DNA from 4 places in the Delftia sp. DLF01 genome. Region 1 is predicted to be linked to each of the others. Evidence: predicted binding sites of a transcription regulator. Region 1 holds the regulator's gene; each other region holds the start of a gene.
What was found. Region 1 encodes LexA, which represses DNA repair genes until DNA is damaged. Its sites were predicted from a motif close to ACTGTATNNNNATACAGT; they were not measured.

Region 1 (7,295 bases):
GGCGGGCAGATGCGACAGCTGCGCGGTGACGGATTGCACGCGCAGCCAGGCGCGCTGGTGGGCGGGATCGGCCTCATGCCATTTCTGCCAGTCCTGTTGCAGGCCCGCTGTGGCAGAGGCGCCGCGCAGTTTCACGTGCCAGGCGGCGGCCTCATGCAAGGCGCGGCGGTCGTTGCCTTCCAGATGTCTCTCGCCCATGTGGCTATGCCAGGACCAGGCAGCAATGCTCCATCGCCCGGGTCAGGTAGTTGCTGACGGTGCGCAGCGATACACCCAGGCGCTGGGCGATCTCTGGGTAGCTCAGTTCCTCGAACTGGGCCAGCACGAAGGCTTCGCGAACCTTGGGGGGAAGGCCCTGGAGCATGCGGTCCACATCCAGCAGGGTCTGCTGGACGATGGCCTGCTCTTCGGGCGAAGGCGCCAGCGATTGCGGCAACTGGGCCAGATAGTCCAGATAGGACTGCTCCAGCGTGCGGCGGCGAAACAGGTCGGCGACCAGGCCCCGGGCGATGGTGGCCAGGTAGCGCCTGGGTTCGCGGATGTCCTGCTGCGGCAGGGGCGAGCGCAGCAGGCGCACAAAGGTGTCCTGGGCTAGGTCGGCGGCATCGTCACGGTTTCCCAGGCGTTTGCGCAGCAGGCTTTCCAGCCAGGGATGGTGATTCTGGTAGAGGCTGTGCACGGAGAAGGCTGGGGCGGAGGAGGCGGGCGCAGTGGCAATCGCTGCTGCAAAAGATAATAAGAATGCTTATCAATTATCTTTCAGGCCGGCGCCCCTCCCGCAAAGAGGGCGTCCACTTGTTGCATGTGCGCTACAGGGCAGTGGTGGCCGCCAGCCTGCACCAGCTTTGCGCAGGCCGATTCCTCGTGCGGCACGCGGTCCGCGCCGCCCAGGTTTGTGTCGTGCAAGGTGTGTCGCACACCTTGCATCGGGCCTCAGTTGGCTGCCGGTCCGCCATGCGCCTCCATGCGCTCCAGCGCAGCGCAGACATCGGCCATGCGCCCGGAGATGAACAGGCATTCCGGCTGCTCCTGCGGCGACCGCTGGATGATGCGCAGGCCTGAAGGCTGCTCAGGTGCGGATTGCAGGGCGGGCTGCGTTGGCAGCAAGGGCAGGATCAGCTGGGCATCTCCATGGTCTGCAGCGCGTGCGGCCTTGCTGCGGCGCTGCTGGCTGCGCCGGCGTGCCTTGCTGAAAGAGATCACGTTGGCGGACTCGGGTGCTGCAGCAGGTAATGGCTGGCACGCAGGGGCTTGTGCAAGTGGCATGGCCGACTCCATGGCGGTCGCAGTCAGGCGGATGCCATGTGCCAGGCGCAGGAAGGAAAAAGAAGACAGTGTTGGCAGAGCGAATCCCATGTGACGACTCCTGTTGGCGTGTTTCAAAGAGGCATGGACACAGGCAGGATTGCGGTTTGCGGGCAAAGCTCCGCCCAGGGCGAAGCTCCAAGGCTTCGCGCCTACCACCTGGGCGGTGCGTGAAATGGGGTGAGGCGGCCTGAGAAGGGCCGCCAGTCCGGCTTACATGGACATGCTGTTGCGGATCAGCCCCACGGCCAGGCCTTCAATGGCAAAGGCCTCCTCGGGGGCGACGCGAATCACCGGGTAATCGGGGTTTTCCGGCAGAAGCTCCACGCCCTGCGTGGTGCGGCGCAGGCGCTTGACGGTGACTTCATCACCCAGGCGCGCCACGACGATCTGGCCGTTGCGGGCTTCGTGTGCGGACTGCACGGCCAGCAGGTCGCCGTCCATGATGCCCGCGTCGCGCATGGACATGCCGCGCACGCGCAGCAGATAGTCGGGGCGCGTCTGGAACAGGCTGGGCTCGACGGAATAGGTTTGGTCGATATGTTCCTGGGCGAGAATGGGCGAGCCCGCCGCAACGCGGCCCACCAGGGGCAACATCAGCGGTGCCAGGGCCGACAGCGGCAGTCCGAAGCTGGTGCCGCGCGCGGCATTGATGTTGCGCACGGTGTCGGTACGCAGGCGAATGCCGCGCGAGGTGCCGCTGACCAGTTCGATCACACCTTTGCGGGCCAGAGCCTGCAGGTGTTCCTCGGCAGCGTTGGCGGACTTGAAGCCCAGCGTGTTGGCGATTTCCGCGCGGGTGGGAGGCGCGCCCGTGCGGGAGATGGCGGCCTGGATCAGGTCCAGGATCTGTTGCTGGCGGGCGGTGAGCTTGGGATGGTCGAGCATGGCGTGCGTCCGGTCCTTGAGGGCAGATGGCAGGCTGGGAGGCCATCTGATGATTTATACAGTATCTGTATTTTTAACCAGTTTTCCAAGAGGTGCAAGTGGGGCAGTCAAAGTTGGTGATTCTGGGCACGGGCGGGACCATCGCCGGCCGGGCGGATTCGCAGTCGCAGGGCGTGGGGTACAAGGCCGGGCAGATCACGGTGCAGTCGCTGCTGGAGGCCGTGCCGGACCTGGAGCAGCAGGCGCTGGGACCCGTGCAGACGCAGCAGATCGCGCAGGTGGACAGCAAGGATATGGACTGGCCCGTGTGGCGCGCGTTGCTGCGCGCCTGCACGCAGGCACTGGAGGATGCGGACACACGCGCCGTGGTGATCACGCATGGAACGGACACGCTGGAAGAGACGGCCTGGCTGCTGCACAGCCTGCTGCCGGCCACCAAGCCCATTGTGCTGACCTGCGCCATGCGCCCGGCCACGGCCCTGTTGGCCGACGGGCCGCAGAATCTGCGCGATGCCGTGACCGTGGCTGCCAGCGGCGGGCGCAGCGGCGTATGGGTGGTGGCGGGCGGCGAGGTGCATGCGGCAGCCCAAGTGCAGAAGGTCCATCCCTACCGGCTGCAGGCAATGCGCTCCGTGGAAGGCGGGCCGCAGGCGTTGGTGGAGGAAGGGTGTGTGCGCTGGCTGGTGCCCGATGCGCCGTCCTCCCCCTCCGCACCGTCCACGCGGGCCATGGTGCCTGTGACCATGTCATCTGATCTGCTGGCGCTGGATGAGCTGCCCTGGGTCGAGGTGGTGTTCAGCGGCGCCTTGGCGCGTGCCAGCGGCGTGGATGCGCTGGTGGCGGCAGGCGTGCGTGGCATCGTCGTGGCTGGCACGGGCAATGCGACGGTTCACGAAGGTATGGAAGCGGCCTTGCAGCGTGCCCGCGACAGGGGTGTCTGGATCTGGCGGGGCACGCGCTGCGCTGAAGGCCTGCCCGTGGCCTCGGGCCTTGGGACCAACCCGGCAGAGGCTGATCTGGCGCAGCTGCCTGTGGCAAAGGCCCGGATTGCGATGATGCTGGCGCTGGCAGCACAGCCGCGCGATTGAGCCGGGCGGCGACGCCGGCATTTCTTCAGTTGCTGGCGGTCAACAAAAAAGCACCCGGCGGGTGCTTTTTTCGTTGCGGCACATGGCCTGCATCACTCAGCCAGTGCAGCCAGTGCGCGTTGGGTGATGTCCTCGACCGAGCCCAGGCCGCTGATGGCGCGGTACTTGGGCGCCGCTGCGGCTTCCTTTTCGGCCCATGCGCGGTAGTAGTCCACCAGGGGGCGGGTCTGGCTGCTGTAGACGTCCAGGCGCTTCTTGACGGTTTCTTCCTTGTCGTCTTCGCGCTGCACCAGCGGCTCGCCGGTCACGTCGTCCTGGCCTTCGACCTTGGGTGGATTGAACTTGACGTGGTAGGTGCGGCCCGAGGCGGGGTGGGAGCGGCGGCCGCTCATGCGCTCGATGATGGCATCGAAGGGCACGTCGATCTCCAGCACGTAGTCCAGCTTCACGCCGGCGGCCTTCATGGCGTCTGCCTGGGGAATGGTGCGGGGAAATCCATCAAACAGGAAGCCGTTGGCGCAATCGGCCTGGGCGATGCGTTCCTTGACCAGATTGATGATCAGGTCGTCGCTGACCAGTTGGCCGGCGTCCATCACGGCCTTGGCCTGTTGGCCCAGGGGCGTTCCGGCCTTGACGGCGGCACGCAGCATGTCACCGGTGGAAATCTGGGGGATGCCGTACTTCTGGCAGATGAAAGCGGCTTGCGTGCCTTTGCCGGCGCCGGGTGCGCCCAACAAAATCAGTTTCATGGAAGTCCTTGAGGAGAGTAGAAATTCTTGTCTGCCGGATCGGCCCACCGGGGCGGACAGTCCATGCGTCATATTTTTGTCGCGGGCAAGGATAGCACGCACAGGGCTAACACTGGCTTACACGCAGAGGGCAAAACTGTCGCCTGTGCAATCTCCAAAAACTGCGTTTTGCTGTCCGACAAAACCGCATGTGCAGTTGTGATGTGAATGGCGATGCCGGGCATCGCCATTGGCGCATCTGTATTGGCGTATGCGGGATCGGATTCAGGCGGACAACTGGGCGCGCACCCGTTCCAGGTCTTCGGGGGTGTCAACGCCGGGGCCTGGTGCATGGGGCGTGAGGTGGACGGCGATGCGGTGGCCATGCCACAGCGCACGCAACTGTTCCAGCGCCTCCAGCACCTCGGTGGGGGCGGGAGAAAGCTGTGGGAAGCTGCGCAGGAAACCGGCACGGTAGCTGTAGATGCCGATGTGGCGCAGGGGCGCGAAGCCGGGGTGACCCGGCGCTGCCGCTGCAGATGCAGTCTCCCACCATGCCTGGCCTGCATGTTCACGCGCAAAGGGGATGGGTGCGCGGCTGAAATAGTGGGCCATGCCCTGGGCATCGCAGACGACCTTGACCACGTTCGGGTTGGTGAAGTCGGCCAGGCTGTCGATGGCATGTGTCGCCGTGCCCATGCTGGCCGAGGGCCGCTGCGGCAGCAGGGCGGCCACGGCATCGATGAGGTCGGGAGCGATCAACGGTTCGTCGCCCTGGACGTTGACGACGATGTCGTCGCCATCCAGGCCCAGCAGTTCGCAGGCCTCGGCCAGGCGGTCGCTGCCGCTGGCGTGGTCGTTGCGCGTGAGCACGGCCGCAACGCCGTGCGCGGCGCAGGCGGCGACGATGCTCTCGTCATCGGCCGCGACCACGCAGCGCGTGGCGCCGCTGAGGCCGGCACGCTGTGCCACGCGCACGACCATGGGAAGGCCTGCAATGTCTGCAAGGGGCTTGCCTGGCAGGCGGCTGGAGGCAAGGCGGGCAGGAATCAGAACCGTGAAGGGCGCGGTGGGCATGGTGCGTTGCGGAGATGGTCGAAAGTGCGGGCGCGGGCGTCGTCGGAAATCGGGCCTTGCGGCGCGATCAGTCCTCGAGCTCGTCGTCGTCCAGCGTGCGGGCTTCGGCCTCCAGCAGCACCGGAATGCCGTCGCGCACGGGGTAGGCCAGGCGCGCGCTGCGCGAGACCAGTTCCTGGTGCTCGCGGTCAAAGCGCAGCGGGCCTTTGGTGACGGGGCAGACCAGCAGTTCGAGAAGTTTGGCGTCCATGGCGGATCCTGTGTTTTGGAGGGGGAGGGCGGGCCGTGGCGGCCAGCCAAGACGGTGATGATAGTCAGGCGCGTGGCCTGCGCAGCGCCTGCAGCCGCTGATCCAGCAGCGCCCAGAAATCTGGCGGCAGCTGCAATTGCAGCGCAACGGACCAGGCCTGGGGATGGGTGCGCCACAGCTTGACGGCATCTTTTTCGGTGCAGACCAGCGGGTCGTCATGGCGTCCCAGACGCTGGAAGCTCTCAAAATTATAGTGATCCGGCAGCGCCTGGGCATGCTCCAGCGCCAGGCCCTGTTCGCTGGCCAGCATGGAGAAAAAGCCCTCGGGCCGGGCCACGGCGGCCACGGCCTCCACGGGCCGTCCGCGCAGGGCCGCCAGGGGAATGCGCTCACCGTGCGCATTGACGCCTTCAGCGGCCAGTTGGCGCTGCATGGCAAAGGCGGGCGCATCCGTTGGCGGGCAGGCGCCCGCGTGCAGCACGGCGGTGACGGGGCGCGGCCAGGGTTCGCGCAGCGGGCCTGCCGGCAGCAGCCAGCCATTGCCGATGCCGTCGTCGTTGAAGACGCACAGCTCGATGTCGCGGGCCAGGGCCAGGTGCTGCAGGCCGTCGTCGCTGATGACCACATCCACCTGGGGATGGCGGGCGCGCAGGGCCTGGACGGCCTCGATGCGCTTGCGGGCCACAAAGACCGGCACGCCGCTGGCACGCGCCAGCAGCGCGGGCTCGTCGCCCACATCGGCGGGGGCGCTGTCGGGCGTGGCTTCGCGGCAGTCGTCCGTGCTGCGGCCATAGCCGCGCGAGACGATGCCAGGGCTCCAGCCGCTGTCCCGCAGATGGCGGGCCAGGGCGAGCGTGACGGGGGTCTTTCCGGCGCCGCCCGCAATCACATTGCCGACGACGATGACCGGAATGCCGGCCTGGCCTGCACGCCTTAAACCCAGGGCGTAAGGCAGCCGATGCAGGCCCAGCAGGGCGCGGTATAGCAGGGACAGGGGAAGGAGCGCGCAGGCCAGCGGGCCGCGGTGGCGCCAGGCCGCGCGAAGCCCCCGGGCTGCGGGGGCGGGGCCATTCCCGGGCATGGAGGCCTTGCCCTCAGCGCCCGGCGCTGGCCGAGGTCTGCGTGGCAAAGGTGATCTGGGACAGTCCGGCGCGGCGCGAGGCTTCCATCACCGACACCACGGACTGGTGCGGCGCGGTGGCGTCGGCGCTGATGATGACCACGCTGTCCTTGCCGGCAACGGCCGCTGCGGCCAGTGCCTGGGTCAGGCCGGTGACGCTGCGGTCTTCCACGGCGGTCTTGTTAATGGCGTAGCGGCCGTCGGCGGCGATGGCGACGATGATTTCGCGGGGCCGGTCGCGCTGCTGCTCGACATCGGCCACGGGAAGGGTCAGCTGCAGCTCGGTGAACTTGCTGTAGGTGGTGGACAGCATCAGAAAGATCAGCACCACCAGCAGCACATCGATGAACGGGATCAGGTTGATCTCGGGCTCGTCACGGCGGCGGGGACGGAAGTTCATGGCAGGTCTCTCGCGTGCGGGTTCTGCGGGTTCACTTGCCGCCGACGCGCACCAGGTGGCGCACGAACTGCTCGGAAGCCAGCTCCATGCCCAGCAGGTAGCCATCGACGCGGGCGCGGAAGTAGCGCCAGAAGATCAGCGCCGGAATGGCGACGATCAGGCCGAAGGCCGTGTTGTACAGGGCGATGGAGATGCCGGCCGCCAGCTGTGCCGGGTTGCCGCCGCCGGTGGCCGATGCGCCGCCTTGCGAGCCGAAGATCTCGATCATGCCGATCACCGTGCCCAGCAGGCCCAGCAAAGGCGCGGCAGAGGCGATGGTGGCCAGCGCGCTCAGGTGCTTTTCCAGCGTGTGGGCAGCAGCGCGGCCGGCGCCTTCCATGGAGGCGCGAAGCTCTTCTTCGCTGCTGTCCGGATGGGCCTGCAGGGCGCGCAGTCCGCT
Region 2 (7,295 bases), on a different contig from region 1:
GCTGGACGACTCCAGGCTGGTATGCGCCAGCAGCGCCGTGATCAGTTCCTGCTGCGGCACCTTGCCGGTCTTGGGCTCGAAGACCAGGCGCACCGGCGCATCCTTGCTGGACTCGTCGCGCACGCCGTCGAGCACGGCCAGCATGCTGGCCTTGAGCTGGGTCTGTTCCTGGCTCAAGGCCTTCTTGCCGGTCTTGACCTTGGGATTGGTGATGTCCTCGATCTCTTCGAGCACCTTCTGCGCCGAGACGCCGGGCGGCAGCTCGGTCACCACGATCTGCCACTGGCCGCGCGCCAGTTCCTCGATCTTCCAGCGCGCGCGCAGCTTGAGGCTGCCACGGCCCGTGCGATAGGCGTCCTGGATGTCGGAGGCGCTGCTGATGATCTGCCCGCCACCCGGATAGTCGGGGCCGGGGATGATCTGGAACAGTTCCTCGTCGCTGAGCTGGGGCCGCTTGATCAGGGCCACGCAGGCGTCGGCCACCTCGCGCAGGTTGTGGCTGGGGATTTCCGTGGCCAGGCCCACGGCAATGCCGCTGGCGCCATTGAGCAGGGCGAACGGCAGGCGCGCGGGCAGTTGCTGCGGCTCCTGCGTGCTGCCGTCGTAGTTGGGCACGAAGTCCACCGTGCCCATGTCGATCTCGTCGAGTAGCAGGCCCGTGATCTTGGACAGGCGCGCCTCGGTGTAGCGCATGGCGGCTGCGCCGTCGCCGTCGCGGCTGCCGAAGTTGCCCTGGCCATCGACCAGCGGATAGCGCTGGTTGAAGTCCTGCGCCATGCGCACCAGCGCGTCGTAGGCCGACTGGTCGCCGTGCGGGTGAAAGCGGCCCAGCACATCGCCGACCACGCGTGCGCTCTTGACGGGCTTGGCTGCCGTGTTGTGGTTGGGACCGCTGTAGCTCAGGCCCATGCGGTCCATGGCGTACAGAATGCGCCGCTGCACGGGCTTGAGGCCGTCGGTCACATCGGGCAGTGCCCGGCCCTTGACCACGGACAGTGCGTATTCGAGATAGGCCCGTTGCGCGTACTGGCCCAGGTCCAGTGCATCGCCGGCCGCCTGTTGTGCCAGATCCAGAGAGGTTTGGTCGCTCATGAAGAAATTCGTGATCTCAAAAAATGCAATGAATGCCGCTCATTGCGGCGTGGGCAGTCCTGTGGGCAGCGTCATGCGCACCCGGGGCGTGGTGCCCGGCAACGCCGCTGCTGCAGGCGCTGCAGGGCCCGCGCGCTCGCGCCCGCCCTGCAACTGCTCGTAGATGCCGAGCACGGCCTTCACGTAATTGCGGGTTTCCTGGAAGGGAGGGATGGCCTGGCCCGCGCGCCGCACGGCGCCCTCGCCTGCGTTGTAGGCGGCCAGCACCAGGTCCAGCCGGCCGGGGAACAGCCCCATCAGATGGTTGAGGTAGCGCGCGCCGGCCGGCACGTTGACGGCCGGATCGGCCAGTTGCTGCTGCACGCTGCGCTGGCGGCTGGCCTCCACGCCGAAGCGCTGGGCCGTGGCCGGCATCAGCTGCATCAGGCCGACCGCCCCCTTGGGCGAGATGGCCTGCGCGTCAAAGCCCGACTCGACGGCGATCACGGCCTTGAGCAGGTCGTAGTCCACGCCCGTGTGGTCCGCCGCCTTGCGCAGATGGACGCGCACGCTCTTGTAGCGCGGCGAGATGTCGAAGAAGCTTTGCAGCCGCGTATGCGCCTGCAGCCTGCGACCGGCATCGCCGCTGCCGTCAGCGTCGGCAGCAGCCTCGGCCTGCACCATCGGGGGCTTGAGCCCCTGCTCGGCGCTGTCGTAGACCGAGCCGCGAAAGTACAGCCTGTAGCGCTCGTCCAGCGCCTCGGCAGCGAAGTGCGTGATGCCGCGCTCGTCCACGAAGGCCCAAAGATCGGCATGCGCCGGCCGCGCCAGCCCCCACAGCGCCAGGGCCAGGCCCAGCGCCGCCAGCGCGCGCACCCCGGCGCCGCGCGCCAGGTGCGGGCGGTGCTTCGGGGCGGCGCGGAGCACAGTCATGGGTCAGATGTCGACTTCAATGGCGTCGCCATGGAGCTCCATGAGCTCGCGGCGCGCTGCGGCCTCGCCCTTGCCCATGAGCTTGGTGACGACCTGCTCGGCCGCCGCGAAGTCCAGGTTCATGAACTGCACGGGCAGCAGGCGGCGCGTGTCGGGGTTGAGCGTGGTCTCCCACAGCTGCTCCGCATTCATCTCGCCCAGGCCCTTGAAGCGGCTGATCTGGCATTTCTCGCGCGGCACGCCGTCCTTTGCCGATTTGTCCAGGATGGCGGTCAGCTCGCCCTCGTCCAGCGCGTACATCTTGGCCGCAGGCTTCTTGCCGCGCGCAGGCACGTCCACACGGAACAGCGGCGGCAGCGCCACATGGATGTGGCCGGCCTCGATGAGCTTGGGGAAATGGCGGAAGAACAGCGTCAGCAGCAGCACCTGGATGTGCGAGCCGTCCACGTCGGCATCCGAAAGAATGCAGACCTTGCCGTAGCGCAGGCCCGACAGGTCGGGCGTGTCGTTGGGGCCATGCGGGTCCACGCCGATGGCCACCGAGATGTCATGGATTTCGTTGTTGGCGAACAGCCGGTCGCGGTCCACTTCCCAGGTGTTGAGCACCTTGCCGCGCAGGGGCAGTACGGCCTGGGTTTCCTTGTTGCGGCCCATCTTGGCGCTGCCGCCGGCCGAGTCGCCCTCGACCAGGAAGACCTCGTTCAGGCTCAGGTCGCGGCTTTCGCAATCGGTGAGCTTGCCCGGCAGCACGGCCACGCCCGAGCCCTTGCGCTTTTCGACCTTCTGGCCCGCCTTCTGGCGGGTCTGGGCGGCCTTGATGGCGATCTCGGCCAGCTTGCGGCCCCATTCCACGTGCTCGTTGAGCCACAGCTCTAGCGCGGGGCGCACATAGCCGCTGACCAGGCGCACGGCATCGCGCGAGTTCAGGCGCTCCTTGATCTGGCCCTGGAACTGCGGGTCCAGCACCTTGGCGTTGAGCACATAGCTGGCGCGCGCAAAGACGTCATCCGGCATGAGCTTGACGCCCTTGGGCAGCAGCGAGTGCATCTCGATGAAGGCCTTGACCGCCTGGAACAGGCCGTCGCGCAGGCCGCTGTCATGCGTGCCGCCGGCGGTGGTCGGGATCAGGTTGACATAGCTTTCGCGCAGCGGTGCGCCATCCTCGGTGAAGGCCACGCACCAGGCGGCGCCCTCGCCTTCGGCAAAGCTGTCGTGGTGGCGGTCGGCAAAGCCCTCGCCCTCGAACAGGGGGATGACCGCCTCGCCATGCAGGCTTTGCTGCAGGTAGTCGCGCAGGCCGCCCTTGAACTGCCAGGTCTGGGTGTCGCGCGTCTTCTCGTTGACCAGGGTCACCGAGACGCCGGGCATGAGCACGGCCTTGCTGCGCAGCAGGTGCATCAGCTCGCCCATGGGCAGCTGGGGCGATTCGAAATAGCGGGCATCGGGCCACACGCGCACGGTCGTGCCCTGCTTGCGTTCGCCCGCGGCCAGCGGCCGCGACTGCAGGGGCTCGACCACGTCGCCGCCCGAGAAGGCGATGGTGGCCACCTTGCCCTCGCGGTGGATGCAGGCCTCAAGGCGCGTGGCCAGCGCATTCGTGACCGAGACGCCCACGCCGTGCAGGCCGCCCGAGAAGCTGTAGGCGCCGCCCTTGCCCTTGTCGAACTTGCCGCCCGCATGCAGCCGCGTGAAGACCAGCTCCACCACGGGCGCCTTTTCCTCGGGATGCATGCCGAAGGGGATGCCCCGGCCGTCGTCTTCGACGCTGTAGGAGCCGTCGGAATGCAGGGTGAAGCGGATTTTCTTGCCGAAGCCGGCCAGTGCCTCGTCGGCCGCGTTGTCGATCACCTCCTGCAGCACATGCAGGGGGTTGTCGGTGCGCGTGTACATGCCGGGACGCTGCTTGACGGGCTCAAGGCCCTTGAGCACGCGTATCGAGCCTTCGGAGTATTCGCTGGCGGAAGTGGGAGATGGTTTGACTGCCATGGGGGCGGATTGTAGTGCGCGGCCCGGCTCAGTGCTGGATGCATTCACAGTCATTGACATTGACTATCCCGAAAAAGCCGCTGCCATCAAGGGCCGCGCTGGCGCATGGGCGACCCAAGCGGCACAGCGCAAAACCCGGAGTTTCGCTAAAGTTTGCCGCATGCAAAAAAACAACCAACCCATGTCCATGGTGCAGATACTGCTGTGCGGGGGCGCAGTCGTGACGCTGTCCATGGGAATCCGCCATGGCTTCGGCCTGTGGCTGCAGCCCATCACCCAGGAGATGGGCTGGACGCGCGAGTCCTTCGCGCTGGCCATCGCGATCCAGAACCTGTCCTGGGGCGTGCTCGGCATCTTCGGCGGCATGCTGGCCGACCGCTTCGGCGCCTTCCGCGTGCTCCTGGTGGGCGCGCTGCTGTATGCGCTGGGCCTGGCCGGCATGGCCATGGCGCCCACGACAACCTGGTTCGCCCTGACGGCCGGCGTGGTGATCGGCGCAGCCCAGGCAGGCACCACCTATGCCGTGATCTACGGTGTGCTGGGCCGCCAGATTCCCGTGGCGCGGCGCAGCTGGGCCATGGGCGTGACGGCGGCGGCGGGCTCCTTCGGCCAGTTCTTCATGGTGCCCGTGGAAGGCAGCCTGATCGCGAACTTCGGCTGGTCCAACGCCCTGCTGCTGCTGTCGCTGTGCGCGCTGATGATCATTCCGCTGGCCTTTGGCCTGCGCGAGCCCGGCTTCCAGGCCGGCAACGCCCGTCCCGTGCGCGACCAGAGCGCGGGCCAGGCCGTCGCCGAAGCGCTGCGCACGCCCAGCTTCGTGCTGCTGACGGCCGGCTACTTCGTCTGCGGCTTCCAGGTGATGTTCATCGGCGTGCACATGCCCAGCTACCTCAAGGACTACGGCCTGGCACCGCAGGTGGCCAGCATCTCGCTGGCGCTGGTGGGGCTGTTCAACATCGTTGGCACCTACGTGGCCGGCAACCTGGGCCAGCGCCTGCCCAAGCGCTACCTGCTGTCCACCATCTACTTCACGCGCTCGGTGGTGATCGTGCTCTTCCTGCTGGCGCCGCTGACGCCCTGGTCGGTCTACATCTTCTCTGCCGCCATGGGCCTGCTGTGGCTGTCCACCGTGCCGCTGACCAACGCCACCGTGGCCCAGATCTTCGGCGTGCAGCATCTGTCCATGTTGAGCGGCATGGTGTTCTTCAGCCACCAGGTGGGCAGCTTCCTGGGCGTCTGGCTGGGCGGCTATCTCTATGACCACACGGGCAGCTACCAGGTGGTCTGGTACCTGGCCATCGGCCTGGGCGTGGCCGCCGGCCTGCTGAACCTGCCCATCCGCGAAGCCCCCGTGGCACGGTTGCGCGCGGCCCAGGCCGCTGCCTGAGATGACGACATCCATGACCACATCCACCAGGCCCCGCCCACGCATCCTGCGCAGGCTGGCGCTGTGGGCCGCCGTGCTGCTGGTGCTGGGCCTGGTCTTCATGCTCTACCTGCAGCCGCAGTTCATGCTGGGCATGGCAGACCAGATCTGGGCCTGCTTCTGAAATGGAAGCGGCAGCTGCGAAGGCCTGCCGGCACAATGTCGGCCGCTTTCACTTTATTTCCAAAATTGCACATGCACGCAGCCACGCCACCCTCGCCCTGGATCCAACGCTGGTCACACCTTCTGGCGCCCCAGGCCTCGGTGCTTGACGTGGCCTGCGGCCCCGGCCGGCACATGCGCTGGTTCCATGCGCGTGGCCACGCCGTCACCGGCGTGGACCGCGACGCCCAGGCCCTGGCCGGCCTGCAGGGCGTGGGCGAGCTGCTGTGCGCCGACATCGAAAACGGCCCCTGGCCCCTGCCCGGCCGGCAGTTCGGCGCCGTGGTCGTGACCCACTATCTGTGGCGCCCGCTGTGGCCGGCACTGCTGGACAGCGTGGCCCCCGGCGGCGTGCTGCTGTACGAAACCTTTGCCCAGGGCAACGAGGCTTTCGGCAAGCCTTCCCGCCCCGATTTCCTGCTGGCGCCCGGCGAGCTGCTGCAGGCCTGCGCGGGCTGGCACATCGTGGCCTACGAGCACGGCCAGCTGGGCGAGCCCGATCGCATGGTCCAGCGCATTGCGGCACTGCGCCCCGATGCAACAGGCCGGGAACCCGTGGCCATGCTGGCGCATCAGAAGGCGTCAGGCTCTGCAATCGCCTGAATCCCTACAGGCGCCCGCCTTGGGCCTGCCTCCGACACTCGTTAGAATGATCCTTTCCCGTTTTTTCTTGCGGACATGACATCCTCCTCCGTCGCTCTCACTGGCAGCATCGTTGCCCTCATCACGCCCATGCACGAGGACGGTAGTGTTGACTACCCGGCGCTGCGAAAACTCATCGATTGGCATGTGGCCGAAGGCACGGACTGCATCGGCGTGGTGGGAACGACAGGTGAATCCCCCACCGTCAACGTGGAGGAGCACTGCGAAATCATCCGCGTGTCCGTCGAGCAGGCCGCAGGCCGCGTGCCCGTGATGGCCGGCTGCGGCGCCAACAGCACGCACGAAGCCATCGAGCTGGCCCGCTACGCCAAGAAGGTCGGCGCCGACAGCCAGCTGCAGGTCGTGCCCTACTACAACAAGCCCACGCAGGAAGGCCAGTACCAGCACTTCAAGGCGATTGCCGAAGCGGTGGGCGACCTGCCCGTGGTGCTCTACAACGTGCCCGGCCGCTCCGTGGCCGACATGCAGCACGACACCGTGCTGCGCCTGGCGCAGATCCCCGCCATCATCGGCATCAAGGAGGCCACGGGCAACATCGAGCGCGCCCAGTGGCTGATCCGTGAAGTGCCCAAGGACTTCGGCGTGTACTCCGGCGATGATCCGACCGCTGTGGCCCTGATGCTGTGCGGCGGCCACGGCAACATCAGCGTCACGGCCAACGTGGCACCGCGCTTGATGAGCGATCTGTGCAAGGCGGCCCTGGCCGGTGATGTGCGCACTGCCATGGACATCCAGCTGCGCCTGATGCCCGTGCACAAGAACCTCTTCGTCGAGGCCAACCCCATTCCCGTCAAGTGGGCCGCAGCGCGCCTGGGCCTGTGCGGCCCGGCCATGCGCCTGCCGATGACACCTCTGAGCAAGAACCTGGAAGCCACCGTGGAAGCCGCCCTGGGCTCCGCTGGCCTGCTGTGAGGCGCCCCGCCCCACCGACCGAACGCACCAAGGATATTCGCGTGAAACAGCCCATTGCACGTCTGAGCCTGCTGAGCCTGGCCATCGGCCTGACAGCCTGCACGACCACGTTCCAAGAGAGCAAGATCGACTACAAGAGCGC
Region 3 (7,295 bases), on a different contig from region 1:
TGGGGTCGCTGGTGTGCTGGGGTGCGACCCGGCGCGCAGACTAGCCTTCGTCCTCTGCTCCTGCATCCCAGTCTTCGCTGCGGCCCCGCAGCACCTTGCTCGCAATTTCTCCACCAAAACCGCGGGCGGCCAGAAAGCGCATCTGCTTGAGTCGTTCCTGCGGTGTGGCCGGTGGTGCGCCGAAGCGCTGGCGCCATACGGCAAGGGCGCGCTGCAGTTCGGTGGCGCGCAGTTGCTCTGCGGCGGCGCGCACCAGTCCGTCGTCCAGCCCCTTGTTGCGCAACTCCTGCACCACGCGTGCCGTGCCAAAGCGCGCGGCCTTGCGGTGCAGCACGGACTCGGCCACGCGCTGGGCACTGATGAAGCCGCGCTGCTCCAGCGCGTCGAGCATGGCGCCCAGGTCTTCGCCTTCCTCCACATGGGGGGCGAGCTTGCGTTCCAGCTCCAGCCGTGAATGTTCGCGCTGGCCCAGCAGCTTGAGCGCCCGGCCCTTGAGCGACAGCTTGGCGAATCCCATGCGGCAATGTCTCCTGAATCGTCCCGAATAAAAAAGGCCCCCACGCTCCCCTTGCTGCGCAAGGTCCGCTGCCCCCCAAGGGGGCCGCTTTTTTGCCTTGGGGCGTCCCGGCGATAAAAAAGGCGCAGACGTGAGCCTGCGCCAAGATGGCAAACACAGTGTGTGCAGGCGCGGCAGCGCCTGCAGTGAGGGGTCAGGCCGCTCAGGCTTCGATCACGCCGTCCTTGTCGGCCTTGGCCTTGCCCGCCTTGGCGGCCTTGGCTTCGGGGGCATCGCCACCGGCCGTGGGCAGCAGGGCGATGCCCAGGCTGTCGCGCACCTTGTTCTCGATCTCCACGGCCAAGCCGCTGTTCTCGCGCAGGAATTCGCGAGCGTTGTCACGGCCCTGGCCGATCTTCTCGCCGTTGTAGGCATACCAGGCGCCCGACTTGTCGAGGATCTTGGCGTTGACGCCCATGTCCAGGATTTCACCTTCGCGCGAGATGCCTTCGCCGAAGAGGATGTCGAACTCGGCGGTCTTGAATGGAGGCGAGACCTTGTTCTTGACGACCTTGACCTTGGTCTCGTTGCCGATGGCCTCGTCGCCCTTCTTGATGGTGCCGGTGCGGCGGATGTCCAGGCGGACCGAGGCGTAGAACTTCAACGCATTGCCGCCCGTGGTGGTTTCGGGGCTGCCGAACATCACGCCGATCTTCATGCGGATCTGGTTGATGAAGATGACCATGCAGTTGGTCTTCTTGATGGTGGCTGTCAGCTTGCGCAGCGCCTGGCTCATCAGGCGGGCCTGCAGGCCGGGCAACTGGTCGCCCATCTCGCCTTCGATTTCGGCCCGGGGTGTGAGGGCGGCCACCGAGTCCACGACGATCATGTCCACGGCACCCGAGCGCACCAGGCTGTCCACGATTTCCAGGGCCTGCTCGCCGGTATCGGGCTGGCTGATCAGCACTTCGTTGAGGTTCACGCCCAGCTTCTGGGCGTAGCTGGTGTCCAGTGCGTGCTCGGCGTCGATGAAGGCGCAGGTGCCGCCCTGCTTTTGCATTTCGGCGATGACCTGCAGCGTCAGCGTGGTCTTGCCCGAGGATTCAGGGCCGTAGATCTCGATCACGCGGCCACGGGGCAGGCCGCCCACGCCCAGGGCGATGTCCAGGCCCAGCGAGCCGGTGGAGACGACCTGGATGTCCTGGATGGCTTCGCCTTCACCCAGGCGCATGATCGTGCCCTTGCCGAACTGCTTTTCGATCTGGGCGAGTGCGGCCTGCAGGGCCTTGGCTTTTTCACTGTTGGCGGTGGTGACGGCGGTGTTCATGCGGACTCCTGGGTTGGCTGGGGTTTCAGCTCTGTATTTGCATTCAGGCTGGATGCTTGAACAGTAGTTTATGGGCTTGTTGGTTTGTTTTGTTGGTGTTTTTAGTCAGTTTTCCTGACTTGTTGGATTTGCCTCCACAATGCATCCATGAGTGAGTTTTCCCCCGTCACGCCGCCCGCCGACGCCTGGCGCCAGACCCACCTGGGCCGCCTGCTCGGCCATGCCATGCGGCGGTTCGACGCGCGTGTGCTGCAGCTCATGGCGCGCGATGTGGAGGTGCCGCTGGCGCTGTCCAATCTTGCGGCGCGCGACAAGGTGGGTGCGGCCCACATCCACATCACGCGGCATCTGTCGCTGGCTGGCGACAGGCTCACCGACCTGGCCGAGCGCGCTGGCATGACCAAGCAGTCCATGGGCGACCTGGTGGCCCAGTGCGAGGCCTGGGGCCTGGTCACGCGCGAAAGCGACGAGCGCGATGCGCGCGCACGCCGCATCCGCTTCACGCCTGCGGGCCTGGCATGGCTGCAAGCCTTCCATGACGCCGTGTCCCAGGCCGAGGCCGAGTTCCGCGAGGAAGTCGGCGACGACATCGCCACCGTGGTGGCGCTGGGGCTGGAGGCCTATGCGGGCGGCGGCTCACTCGGGTAAGGTCCCTGCCCGTGGGGCGGGGCGCATCCTAGAATCCTAGGAATCAAAGACGCGCATTTCCAACATCCAGAGCGCGTCTGTATTTCAGGAGACAACCCCATGCGCATTCTGATTGCCGAAGACGACCAGGTCCTGGCCGATGGTCTGCTGCGCAGCCTGCGCGGCTCGGGCGCCGTGGTCAGCCATGTGGCCAACGGCAGCGAGGCCGATACCGCGCTGATGACCAGCAGCGAGTTCGACCTGCTCATCCTGGACCTGGGCCTGCCCAAGATGCACGGGCTCGAAGTGCTCAAGAAGCTGCGCGGCCGGGGCGATGCGCTGCCGGTGCTCATCCTCACGGCGGCCGACAGCGTGGAAGAGCGCGTGCAGGGGCTGGACTACGGCGCCGACGACTACATGGCCAAGCCGTTTGCGCTGTCCGAGCTGGAGGCGCGTGTGCGCGCTCTCACGCGGCGCGGCATGGGTGGCGCCAGCAGCACCATCAAGCACGGCCCCCTGGTCTACGACCAAGCCGGCCGCGTGGCCACCATCGACGGCAAGATGGTCGAGCTGTCGGCGCGCGAGCTGGGCCTGCTGGAAGTGCTGCTGCAGCGTGCGGGCCGGCTGGTCAGCAAGGACCAGTTGGTCGAGCGCCTGTGCGAATGGGGCGACGAGGTCAGCAACAACGCCATCGAGGTCTATATCCACCGCCTGCGCAAGAAGATAGAGCGCGGCCCCATCCGCATCGCCACCGTGCGCGGCCTGGGCTACTGCCTTGAGAAGATCGCTTCCTGAGGCCGCTGCCCTGGCTGTCAGGCCCGGGTTGGCTTGCCTGCGCATAGTGGCGGATGCCACGGGGCCGTGAACCCGTCGTGAGGGCTGCCCGCCGATGAAAATCTTCCAGCGTGAACAGCGCTCACTGTTCGGCGAGATCCTTGACTGGATGCTCACGCCGCTGCTGCTGCTGTGGCCCGTGAGCCTGGCGCTGACCTGGCTGGTGGCCCAGGGCCTGGCCAACAAGCCGTTCGATCGTGCGCTGGAGTACAACGCCCAGGCGCTGGCGCAGCTGGTGATGGTGCAGCAGGGCAAGGTGCTGTTCAACCTGCCGCAATCGGCCAGCGAGATCCTGCGCGCCGACGAGTCGGACACCGTGTATTTCCAGGTGTTGGGCGTGAAGGGCGAATACCTGGCCGGCGAGCGCGATCTGCCGCTGCCGCCCGAGTCCGACGATCCGCCATCCGGCGATCTATCGCCCGGCGGTGCACCGACCGGCGGGGCCGTGCAACTGCGCGATGCGGAGTTTCGCGGCATTGACCTGCGCGTGGCCCATGTCTGGGTGCGCATGCCCCTGCCCGACGAGCCCCAGGCCCTGGTCCAGGTGGCCGAAACGCGCGAAAAGCGCAGCGTGCTGGCCACGGAAATCATCAAGGGCGTGATGCTGCCCCAGTTCGTCATCCTGCCGCTGGCCGCCTTGCTGGTGTGGCTGGCGCTGGCTCGCGGCATCAAGCCGCTGCACCGGCTGGAGGAGCGCATCCGCGCGCGCCGGCCCGAGGACCTCTCGCCCATCAACCACAAGGACGTGCCGCTGGAAGTCGTGCCGCTGGTGGACTCGGTCAACGACCTGCTGGGCCGGCTCGGTGATTCGCTGGCCACGCAAAAGCGCTTTCTGGCCGACGCGGCCCACCAGCTCAAGACACCGCTGGCCGGGCTGCGCATGCAGGCCGAACTGGCCCAGCGCGAGGGCGTGAGCACGGAGGAGTTGCGGCAGTCCCTGGCACAGATTGCGCGCTCCAGCATTCGCGCCACGCACACGGTGAACCAGTTGCTGGCGCTGGCGCGCGCCGAGAGCGCCGGCGTGGGCCGCGGCCTGGCCATGCAGCCCTGCAACCTGGTGCGCATCGTCACCGACGTGGTGCGCGACTGCCTGCCGCGCGCCATGGACAAGCATGTGGACCTGGGATACGACGGCGCCGAGTCATCGGCCACCGGCGTCTGGCTGCAAGGCAACGCCACGCTGCTGACGGAGCTGGTGCGCAACCTCGTGGACAATGCCATCAACTACACGCCTTCCAGCAGCAGCCGGCCCGGCATGGTCACGGTGCGCGTGCTGGCCGATCCCTTCGGCCAGGTCCTGTTGCTGCAGGTGGAGGATTCGGGGCCCGGCGTGCCCGAGGCCGAGCGCGAGCTGGTGTTCCAGCCGTTCTACCGCGTGCTGGGCTCGGAGGCCGATGGCTCGGGCCTGGGCCTGCCCATCGTGCTGGAGATCGCTCGCCAGCATGGCGCCCAGGTGGTGCTGGAAGATGCGCATCCTGGCCAGCAGCCGCCGGGTGCGCGTTTCAGCGTGCGCTTCACGGCGCTGCGCTCGCCGCCGTCGCCCAAGCCTGCGGCATAGGTGGCGGGGCATCCCCGGCTGCCGCAGATTCCCCGGGAGCCACAGGCGCCACCGCGATCCGTCCCGGCGTCTGCGCTGCATGGTCCACCAGCCAGTTGCGGAAGATGCCCAGGGTGCCGTGGTTGGCGCGGTCGGCCGGATAGCACAGCCAGTAGCCCAGTGCGCTCTGGTAGCCGTGCTGGGGCAGGGGCTCGTTCACCAGGCCTGCCGCGATCTCGTCCTGCACCAGGCAGCGCGGCACCAGGGCGATGCCCATGCCGGCCATGACGGCGCGGATGATGGTCTGGAACTGGTCGAACTGCGGGCCCGCAAGGGGGCTGATGCCGTTGACGCCATGGGCCTCGCTCCAGCGTGCCCAGGCATCGGGAATGGTCACATGGCGCAGCCGGGTGCAGCGCGCCACGTCCTGGGGGGTGGTGATGCGTGCCTCGGGGCCCGCGCCGCGCGGCGGTGCGATCAGCGCCACCTGGCGGCCCACCAGATAGTGGGCATGCGCGCCATTCCAGTGCCCGTCGCCAAACAAAATTGCGCAGTCCAGCCCCGGACTGTCAAATTGGTAGCTGTGTACGTAGGGTACAAAGTGCAGCGTGATCTGTGGATAGCGCTGCTGAAACTGGGGCAGCCTGGGGATCAGCCACTTGGCCGCGAAAGTCGGCAGCGATGACAGGTGCAGCGCGCCTCGGCTGTCATCGCTGGTGATGAGTTCGAGGGTGGCTGCCTCCAGCTGGCCCAGCAGGGCGCGCACTGCGCGCTCATAGCGCTCGCCCGCGGGCGTCAGCCTCAAGCGCTTGCGCTCGCGTTCGAACAGCGGCACGCCCACCCATTTCTCCAGCTCCTGGATCTGCTTGCTGACTGCGCTTTGCGTCAGGTGCAAGGCTTCGGCCGCGCGCGAGACGCCCCCGAAGCGCACCACGGTGGAGAAAGCGCGCAGCAGATGCGTGGGCGGGTTGAGGCGGCGCAAACTCATGACAGGGATATGATGAAAGTATTCCTGTTTGGAATATTAACAGGCACAGTATTTGCTTTTTTTGTGAGCAGATTTCTTTTAATCTGAACTTGTTTGTAAGAAAGATCCTATGCAACGACGTCATTTCCTTGCTTCCATCGCCGCTTCTTCTGTCGTTCCTGGAATGTCCTTCGCCCAGGACACCTCCCGTCCCCTGCGCATCGTCGTTCCGTTCCCTGCTGGTGGCTCCACCGACATGGTCCCGCGCAACATGCAGGACGTGCTGCCCAAGCTGCTGGGCGGCCAGGCCGTGGTGATCGAAAACAAGGCCGGCGCTGGCGGCTCCATCGGCATGGCCGAAGTGGCGCGTGCCACCGACGGCGTGACCTTCGGCATCGCCACGCTGTCCACGCACGGCGTGAACCCCGCCGTGTTCAAGAAGCTGCCCTACGACGCCATCAACGATTTCGTCGGCGTGACCGAGATCGTCAAGGCGCCCGGCGTGATCGTGATCAACCCCAAGCTGGTGCCCGCCAACAACTTCGCCGAGTTCGTGAAGTACCTGAAGGCCAACCCCGGCAAGGTCAGCTTCGCAACCCCCGGCAACGGCACCATCGGCCACATGTGGGGCGCCCAGTTCATGAAGAGCACGGGCACCGAGATGCAGCACATTCCCTACCGCGGTGCAGGCCCGGCCATCAACGATGTGCTCGGCGGCCAGGTGCCCGTGTACTTCGACCAGGTGGCTTCCTCCCTGCCCCACATCAAGGGCGGCAAGGTCAAGGCCCTGGCCGTGTCCTGGCATGAGCGCCTGGACGTGCTGCCCGACGTGCAGACCTACGCCGAAGCCGGCCATGCCGACCTGAATGATCCTTCGTGGTTCGGCCTGGTGGCCCCCAAGAGCACGCCGCCCGAGCAGATCGCCCGCGTGCAAAAGGCCATCGCGGCCGCGCTCAAGGACCCGGCCGTGCAAAAGCGCATGGCGGCCCAGGGCCTGTACATCTCCGGCACCAGCAGCGACGCTTTCACCAAGCAGATCGCCAGCGAAGTCGCCAAGATGAAGAAGATTGCCGCCACGGCCCAGATCCAGCTGGATTAAAGGCTCCCCCCTGAGGCGCTTCGCGCCTTCCCCCTCTCTCGCTTCGCGGGAGGGGGACGACGCCCTCGCTGCGGGGCGGCCCTTGCTCGGCGTCCCTGGCCTGGGACGCGCCAGTTTCATGGCGGGCTGGCCGCAGCGCAGCGGTGCAATGCGTAACCGAGATAGACCACTTCCTCATGCATCCCGTCCTGCGACTGATCAGTCAGAACTTCCTGCAATCCCTGCCCGGTGCGGCAGGCTCCGGCGCGGCCGATGCCGCGCCGCCCATGGTCACCAGCGTTGCCGGCGCCAGTGCCGTGGTGCTGGACTCGCCGCACAGCGGCACGGTCTACCCGGCGGACTTCGGCTCCTGCCTGCCGCTGGCCACGCTGCGCCAGGCCGAGGACACGCATGTGGAGAAGATCTACG
Region 4 (7,295 bases), 720 kb from region 1:
CTGATGGGGCTCGAACCCACGACAACAGGAATCACAATCCTGGACTCTACCAACTGAGCTACAGCCACCGTTGAAGCATTCGATTATATGCCAAAAACCAGCAGGCAAATGCTTTGGAACAGGCGTTGCGTGACGCATCGGGAGCAGCCGGAACAAAGGCGCATTGGGGGACGCGGGCAACGGGCAGGATGCAACCATCCTCCATGCAGCCGCAGCCGGCAGGAACCTTGCCAGGCGCATCTGGATGCTTCCGGGGACAACCAGTCCCCCCTGCCGCCCAAAGCAAAAATCCCCAGAGCATTTCTGCTCTGGGGATTTTTCTATTTGGGGTGGCTGATGGGGCTCGAACCCACGACAACAGGAATCACAATCCTGGACTCTACCAACTGAGCTACAGCCACCGTAGAAGAACGCTATTCTATTCCAAAAAACTGCTTGATTTTTGAAATTTCTGTTTTGCTAGAAATTTCTCTCATCAGGGGCGCGGGACCTTGATCTGCACCTTGAGCTGTTTCTTGAGAAGCTCGTAGTATGCCATAGCTTCTGCGACCGCAGAGCTTCGCAGGAAGTCCTGCTTCTGCGCGGCAGCAGCCTGTGCATCATCGGCCGGGCGCTCGACGATGCGGTTGATCTTGACCACGGCATAGCCTTGGGCACCCATGTCGACACCCGTCCAGGCAGGCAGCTGAGCGGTCGGTGCGCGCAGGGCGGCATCCACCACTTCGCGCGACAGGCCTTCGGGCTGGTCACGGCTGATCACCTTGGCGGCAGGCAGTTGCGCCGCATCAGGCTTGGCCTTCCATGCGGCGAGCTTGGCCTCGCCATCGGCCTTGGCCAGTTCGGCGGACTTTTGCGCCACGTACAGGGTGCGCAGCTTGTCGCCCACCTCGGCCATGGGCAGCGTACGGGCAGGCGTGTACTCCACCACGCGGCCGGCCACCAGTTGGCTGGAACCCAGCTCCACCGCATCGGTGTTGCGCTTGTTGTTCAGCGAGTCGCTGGAGAACAGCGCCTCCAGGAAACGGGGATTGGCCAGGGGACCCTTGACGTTGGGGCCGGGCTGGCGCGTCACATGGTCTGCCTTTTGCACGGTGAGCTTGAACTTTTCTGCCACGGGCTGCAGGCTGTCCGACTGCTCGTAGACCGCGTTGGAGAAGCCTTCCGCCAGTTCGGCGAACTTGCGCTGGGCCTGCTGCTGCTTGAGTTCGGCTTCCAGCTTGGGACGCATCTGCTCGAAGCTCGGAGCCTTGGGCTTCTTGATGTCCACCAGCGAGATGATGTGGTAGCCGAAGTCGCTGTGCACCACGTCGCTGATGTCGCCCACCTTCATGCCGAAGGCTGCGTCCTCGAAGGGCTTGACCATGGCGCCACGGCCGAAGTAGCCCAGATCGCCACCCGATGCAGCGGAGCCACCGTCCTGCGAATTGGCCTTGGCCAGTTCGGCGAAGCGCTTGGGGTCCTTGCGCAGCTCGGCCAGCAGTTCCTCGGCCTTGGCCTTGGCTTTTTCCTGCTCGGCAGCAGGCGCATCCTTGCTTGCATTGATCAGGATGTGGCTGGCACGGCGCTCTTCGGGGCCGGCCAGGCGCTCGGCGTTCTGGTTGTAGTAGGAGCGCACATCGTCTTCGCTCAGCGTGATGCCGGCCTCGATGCTGGGAACGTCCAGCAGCAGGTATTCCACCTTGGCCTGCTCCGATTGCTGGAACTGGCTGGTGTGGGCATCGTAGTAGGCCTTGAGGTCTGCCTCGGTGGGCTGGACCTTGCTGGCGTAGGCGCTGGCTTCAAAGCGGGCCACCTGCACTTCGCGGCGCTGGTACAGCGCATCGATGGCCTGCTTGACCTGGGTGTCGGTCGCAAAGGCCGTACCCGTCACGCCACCCATCACCTGGTTCATGGACAGTTCGCGGCGCAGGTTGGCCTCGAAGCCTTCGGGCGTCAGGCCCTGCGATCCGACCAGGGCGCGATAGGCCTCGGCATCCATCGAGCCGTCAGGCTTCTTGAGCGCGGCAATCGCGGGGATCTCCTGCAGCGTGCGCACCAGTTGCGCATCGGACGCTGCCAGGTGCATCTTCTGCACGGCAGCGGCCAGCACCTGGTCACGCACCATCTTCTCCAGCGTGGCGTAGCGCGCCTGCGGCGAGTCCAGCAGCTTGGGGTCGATGTTGGGGTTCTCGGCGCGCAGGCGATCACTCTCCATGCGGTGCGCGTTCTCCCAGTCGGCCTGCTTGATCTCATGACCATCGACACGTGCGACGATGACGCTGGACTCTGTGAAGTAGTTCTGGTTCACACCCACGAAGATGAACGAGGGAATGATCAGCAAGAACAACAAGATCATCACGAACTTGGAATGCTTGCGGATGGATTCGAACATGGTCTGTCGTCTTTCAATGGCAGAAATAGAAAAGGCGAACTTTCGTTCGCCTTTTGTTCTTGGTGGGTGCTGACGGGGTCGAACCGCCGACCTACGCCTTGTAAGGGAAAATTCCACCGTTACAAATCAATAGCTTACAGCGTCTACCAACTTCGTCCCACCAGCTTTAAGGAGTCGAAGCGAAACATTCTACTTTCTTCCGCGCATCAGCCTCTCGCTTCGCCGGGTCATATACGCCACAGCGCGGGAACGCGCTGACTTGAGGGAATCTCCGATTACTGTATATTTATACAGCACAAGGAATTCGGCCATGCCCCACCTCATCACCCCCACCAGCCCCGTCGCAGCCACGATGCCTTCGATGCCACTGCCGGCCCCTGACAGCCCGGTACGCGCTGGCTTTCCAAGCCCGGCAGAAGACTTTAGCTGTGCCCGCATCGACTTGGCCAAGATCATGGTCAAGCACCCCCAGTGCACATTTCTCCTGCGAGTGCGCGGCGACTCAATGACGGGCGCGGGAATCTTTGACGGAGATTTGTTGGTGGTTGACAAGTACCTGCGGCCGCAGCACGGCGACATTGTGGTTGCCGAGGTCGATGGAGATTTCACCTGCAAGCGGCTGTGGTCCAGGTTCGACCAGGTGATGCTGCGTCCCGAGAACCCCACGTATCCCGACATCCGGGCAAAAGAAGGCCAACAGCTGGAGATCTGGGGCGTGGTGACGTGTGCCGTCAAGTCGTTCCGCACATTGTGAGATCAGGTCATGTTCGCGCTGCTGGACGGCAACAATTTTTACGTGAGCTGCGAGCGCGTTTTCCGCCCAGCGCTGAAGGGCCTGCCTGTAATCGTCCTGAGCAACAACGATGGCTGCGCTATTGCCCGCTCCGAGGAAGCAAAGGCCCTCGGCATCAAGATGGGTGAGCCCTTCTTTCAGATCAAGCATCGCATTCATCAGGGCCTTGTTGCCCTGTCCGCAAATTTCGTGCTGTACGGCGACATGAGCGACCGCATGATGTCTCTCGCGGCCGGCCTCGGCCCAGAGCAAGAGATCTATAGCATCGATGAATGTTTCATTGGCCTGGCTGGCGTGCACGACGTGACGCGCAGATCCTGGGCAATCCGTGACCGCATCTTGCGCGGCGTCGGCATCCCCACGTGCATCGGCATCGGCCCCACAAAGACCTTGGCCAAGGTCGCCAATCATGTGGCCAAAGACGCGGAGCGCAAGCCCGGCAGCTACCCTGCCTCACTGGCTCAGGTATGCAACCTCACCGAGCTTTCGCCAGCACAGCTGCAGTCGCTGCTGGAAAGCGTGCCCGTGGGCGACGTCTGGGGCGTGGGGCGCCGAATCAAGATGCGCCTGCTGGATCACAAAATCTTCACGGCTTGGGACCTTGCCCGCGCCCCACAGCCGCTGCTGCGCGCCCACTTTGGTGTGGTGCTGGAGCGCACAGCGCGCGAGCTGCAGGGCATGCCTTGCCTGGGGCTGGAGAATGAGCCACCACCAAAGCAGCAGATTGCCTGCACGCGTTCTTTTGGCCGCCCGGTCAGCGACCTGGCGCCGCTGGTTGAGGCTGTCTCCGCCTTTGCCCAGCGCGCGGCAGAAAAGCTGCGCGCACAAGACCACAGGGCCGGCGCCGTGCATGTGTTCGCGCACACGAGCCCATTCCGGGATGGCCCACGTTTTGCCCGCAGCACCACGGTCCAGCTCCAGCAGCCCAGCAGCGACACAGCTTTGCTTGTGCGGGCTGCTGCGCACGGAATCACCAAGATCTACGAGCCTGGCTATCAGCTTTCAAAGGCCGGCGTGATGCTTCTGGATCTCTCCACCGTGGCATTGCAGCAAGCCTCATTGCTCGATGTGCCCACTGACTTCGCACGCGACCACAGCCCACTCATGGAAGCCATGGACCAACTCAATGCGCGATATGGCAGGGGCACTGTAGGCATGGCCAGCGCACAGCAGGAGTCCGGCTGGGGCATGCGCCAGGACCGCCGAACCCCGCGCTACACGACAGAGCTGCGCGATATCCCAATTGCGCGGACGTAACCCCAGGAGACCTTATGAAAATGCCTCTTGATGTTGAGCTTTACCCCACTCTGCTCACGATGCCCAGATGGTTTGGCACCCCAGAGGTCCAGATCCTGCCAGGCCATCCGGAGCACTACTCAATTGATGAGGTACAACCAGGCTGGTTTGTTGTCACGGATCTTGACGGGGACCGCATTTACTGCGGTCTTGGCCCTGTGTCCGTCGAGCGATCACTGGCGCCATTTTAATGGATAACAATAAAGCTCATCCCCCTCATAGCATGCGCCATTACGCCGCAACCAAGAAATGTCTAGAAGAACAGTTCTGCACTAAAAGCAACGCTGCAAAAACGCAGAAACTTACGCCATTTTAAGACTTAACAAACGTCAATCGCAAAGTAAAAAATTCAAAAATACAGAATTAGGCGCCAATTTTTCCAGTCACATAGTGCTTTGAATAGTCTCCAAGCACTGGGTTACGACTAATAAGCCACTGGCGCGTATCATCCCATGCGGTAACAACGTAAAACCTTTCACAAACCTTATTTGAAATCAGCTTCTCAACACACAGATTATCTAGACTACCATGGTCTGCGCCAGACTCATTCTTAGCAAAGCATTCATCAACAAATTTCCGCGCACGTTCCACACTTTCCTTAGATTCCAACCTGAGCTGGCCATGAATCTTAGAAATGGATTCTGCATAAGTCCGAACCAACAATCTTAAATCCATTTTTTCTTTTATATCAGGGCGAACTGATGCCTTGGTTTTTTTATTCTCAAGTAAGCGTCTACCTGTTAAGCTAGGGGCTACGCTAAAAACTTTATGCCCATCAACTGGCTCACGGCAGCCACCAATGGTATGTGATAGCACACCCACGTCTTTATGCTGCACGTGATTTCTAAGCGCCTCCATAACACGATATTCAGCTTTCGCATCATACTCCGCACTCACAAAGCGCTTAGCCAACTCCATAGAGTCATCTTTAGAGGCACAATCCGCAAATAAACTAGGAGCTTGATCAAAATAGGAGCGAGCACTGGATAGCAAATTAGCCAATCTTCTACCTATAGCTGCACTAATTGTATAAAAATTGTTGTGCGAAAAATCGCACAATAGCATGTCATCAACAGAAATAATCAACAACTCCTTCTCAAAATCCCTAAGATTTGAAACAAAATAATCGTAAACTTCTTCAAGCGAGAGCGCTGCAGACATAACTTCTCTTGCCTGCTTAATATTATTAAACTCTCCCTCATCTATCTCCACAATCTTACGACCCGATGAAAAGAATTTAATCAATCTAAATTGATGACTGGATACCATAGTTTTTCAAATTTCATTGAAGAAATATCTAATTAGCAAGCATTGCACTCTCACAGCATCGACATATGTCCCACAAAAAACTGGCATCCAAATTTATAAAGAAATTTGTTCCGCCTCAATAGAACAAAAGCCACAGTCTAAACTGCACTTGCCGAAAATCCACGGAAGGATAGAGGGCGCCATGTGATGCCTTTATTGTGGTTTGACACATGATGCTAGATGGCAGATCTCAGCACAACCCCATCAATCCGCTACCGATCCTGAGTGCCGCGCATCAATAGGCTTGCAGAGTCGTAGGAGCGTTCGCAGGCGCTGCCCCGTCCACGGGCATCGTCAGCAATGCGCGCCAGCTCTCCCGCTCGCTCGTCAGCGCGGCGCTGCAGCTCGGCGAGCAGATCGAGGGCGCCGGCGTCTGGCGCGCACTGTCCGGCAGCGGCGCGAGCCTGGGCGGCCGCACGGTGGGCTGTGATGTAGTCGGCGAGGTCGCCGCGCAGCCGGCCAGCAGCAACGCGGGCAGCGTCAGCGTCAGCAGCAGCGCGGGCTTGTGCCTGGCCAGATTCGCGGGCGATGGTGTCGAGGTTTTCACGGTAGGTGCCTTCCAGTTTTCGATATCGCTCGGATGTTTCGGCGGCCGCTGCAGCTGCGGCCGCGCGCTCCATGGCCAAGTCAGCACGGGCGCTGAATGCAGCCACGCGGTCCACCTGGCGGGCCAGGCTCTGCCACAGCAGCAGCACGGCCAGCACCAGGGCCAGGAACTGCCAGGCGCGGGATTTGAGGAGGGCCAGCATCTACACCTCCTGGACGCCCACCAGCGTGCTTTTTCCGCTGACAGTGATCACCCGATTAACGGGTTTTTCCGGCGTGCGTGTGGACAGGTGCACCCAGTGCTTGCCGCCCACGCTCTCATAGATGATTTGACCGATGCCCAGCGCGTTGACGTGGGGGGCAAGGGCCTTGGCCACGGCGTAGGGCATGCCGAACTGTGGCGCCACGATATCGGCGGCCGCGCCGATGGCGTGGTCGCTACTGGTGACGCCGCCCACGGCGGCATTGACAGCGCGCGAGCGGTAGCCGCTGGTGACGACGATGGGCACGCCCAGGTGCGCGCGCACGCGCTCCAGCATCGCGGCCGTGAGCGCCAGGCGCTGCAGGGCTTCGGGCGTTGGCGTGTTGTCCAGGCCCTGGCGCTGGGCCGTGCTGCTGGCAGTCATTTCTGCCAGCGTGAAATGGGGGGTCAATTGCATGTCTATCCCTCTTTGAATCGGGTACGAACAATGAGCACGACAAAGCCCGCGAACATGCACAGTTCACGCGCCGTGGGTGCTGGGAAGTCGAAGATGGGCGCGACAAGCGCGCCGGCGCCGGCGGCCGCCAGCAGGCACCAGGCCAAGGCCTTGAGCCAAGCGAGCAGCCGCTGATTGCGCGTGAGGCCTGGCAGGCATGGCCGCGTGCGCTCCAGCTTGTTGAGCGCTTCGGCGAGGACCACCAGGCCGAAGATCCAGAGAGCAAAAAAGCCGAGAACTCGCATATCAGCTCTCCCCGGCCTGCGGCCAATACTTGCGCATG

Region 2: IB269_RS02220 (DNA topoisomerase IV subunit B) is a predicted target of LexA. The motif match lies at 4,024-4,041, and genes of this name have one in related genera.
Region 3: recA (recombinase RecA) is a predicted target of LexA. The motif match lies at 1,854-1,871, and genes of this name have one in related genera.
Region 4: IB269_RS19485 (LexA family protein) is a predicted target of LexA. The motif match lies at 2,649-2,666, and genes of this name have one in related genera.

The regions. Positions count from the first base shown of each region.
Region 1 is NZ_JACVAZ010000003.1:224,945-232,239, reverse strand. It holds gene IB269_RS16250 (FecR domain-containing protein) at 1-198, opposite strand, end outside; gene IB269_RS16245 (sigma-70 family RNA polymerase sigma factor) at 203-679, opposite strand; gene IB269_RS16235 (hypothetical protein) at 934-1,356, opposite strand; gene lexA (transcriptional repressor LexA) at 1,519-2,193, opposite strand; gene IB269_RS16225 (asparaginase) at 2,292-3,281, shown strand; gene adk (adenylate kinase) at 3,374-4,030, opposite strand; gene kdsB (3-deoxy-manno-octulosonate cytidylyltransferase) at 4,295-5,086, opposite strand; gene IB269_RS16210 (Trm112 family protein) at 5,154-5,336, opposite strand; gene lpxK (tetraacyldisaccharide 4'-kinase) at 5,401-6,417, opposite strand; gene IB269_RS16200 (ExbD/TolR family protein) at 6,431-6,856, opposite strand; gene IB269_RS16195 (MotA/TolQ/ExbB proton channel family protein) at 6,888-7,295, opposite strand, start outside.
Region 2 is NZ_JACVAZ010000001.1:486,522-493,816, reverse strand. It holds gene parC (DNA topoisomerase IV subunit A) at 1-1,092, opposite strand, end outside; gene IB269_RS02225 (lytic transglycosylase domain-containing protein) at 1,132-2,004, opposite strand; gene IB269_RS02220 (DNA topoisomerase IV subunit B) at 2,008-3,990, opposite strand; gene IB269_RS02215 (MFS transporter) at 4,151-5,377, shown strand; gene IB269_RS02210 (hypothetical protein) at 5,391-5,540, shown strand; gene IB269_RS02205 (class I SAM-dependent methyltransferase) at 5,612-6,181, shown strand; gene dapA (4-hydroxy-tetrahydrodipicolinate synthase) at 6,257-7,153, shown strand; gene bamC (outer membrane protein assembly factor BamC) at 7,195-7,295, shown strand, end outside.
Region 3 is NZ_JACVAZ010000002.1:1,288,947-1,296,241, reverse strand. It holds gene yddG (aromatic amino acid DMT transporter YddG) at 1-44, shown strand, start outside; gene recX (recombination regulator RecX) at 41-517, opposite strand; gene recA (recombinase RecA) at 720-1,823, opposite strand; gene IB269_RS14330 (MarR family winged helix-turn-helix transcriptional regulator) at 1,971-2,471, shown strand; gene IB269_RS14325 (response regulator transcription factor) at 2,571-3,245, shown strand; gene IB269_RS14320 (sensor histidine kinase) at 3,340-4,842, shown strand; gene IB269_RS14315 (LysR substrate-binding domain-containing protein) at 4,799-5,809, opposite strand; gene IB269_RS14310 (Bug family tripartite tricarboxylate transporter substrate binding protein) at 5,919-6,887, shown strand; gene IB269_RS14305 (N-formylglutamate amidohydrolase) at 7,064-7,295, shown strand, end outside.
Region 4 is NZ_JACVAZ010000003.1:944,088-951,382, forward strand. It holds tRNA gene IB269_RS19470 (tRNA-His) at 1-68, opposite strand, end outside; tRNA gene IB269_RS19475 (tRNA-His) at 326-401, opposite strand; gene IB269_RS19480 (SurA N-terminal domain-containing protein) at 476-2,371, opposite strand; gene IB269_RS19485 (LexA family protein) at 2,682-3,125, shown strand; gene IB269_RS19490 (Y-family DNA polymerase) at 3,135-4,421, shown strand; gene IB269_RS19495 (hypothetical protein) at 4,824-5,729, opposite strand; gene IB269_RS19500 (DUF2514 family protein) at 5,981-6,517, opposite strand; gene IB269_RS19505 (D-Ala-D-Ala carboxypeptidase family metallohydrolase) at 6,518-6,973, opposite strand; gene IB269_RS19510 (hypothetical protein) at 6,976-7,257, opposite strand; gene IB269_RS19515 (hypothetical protein) at 7,259-7,295, opposite strand, start outside.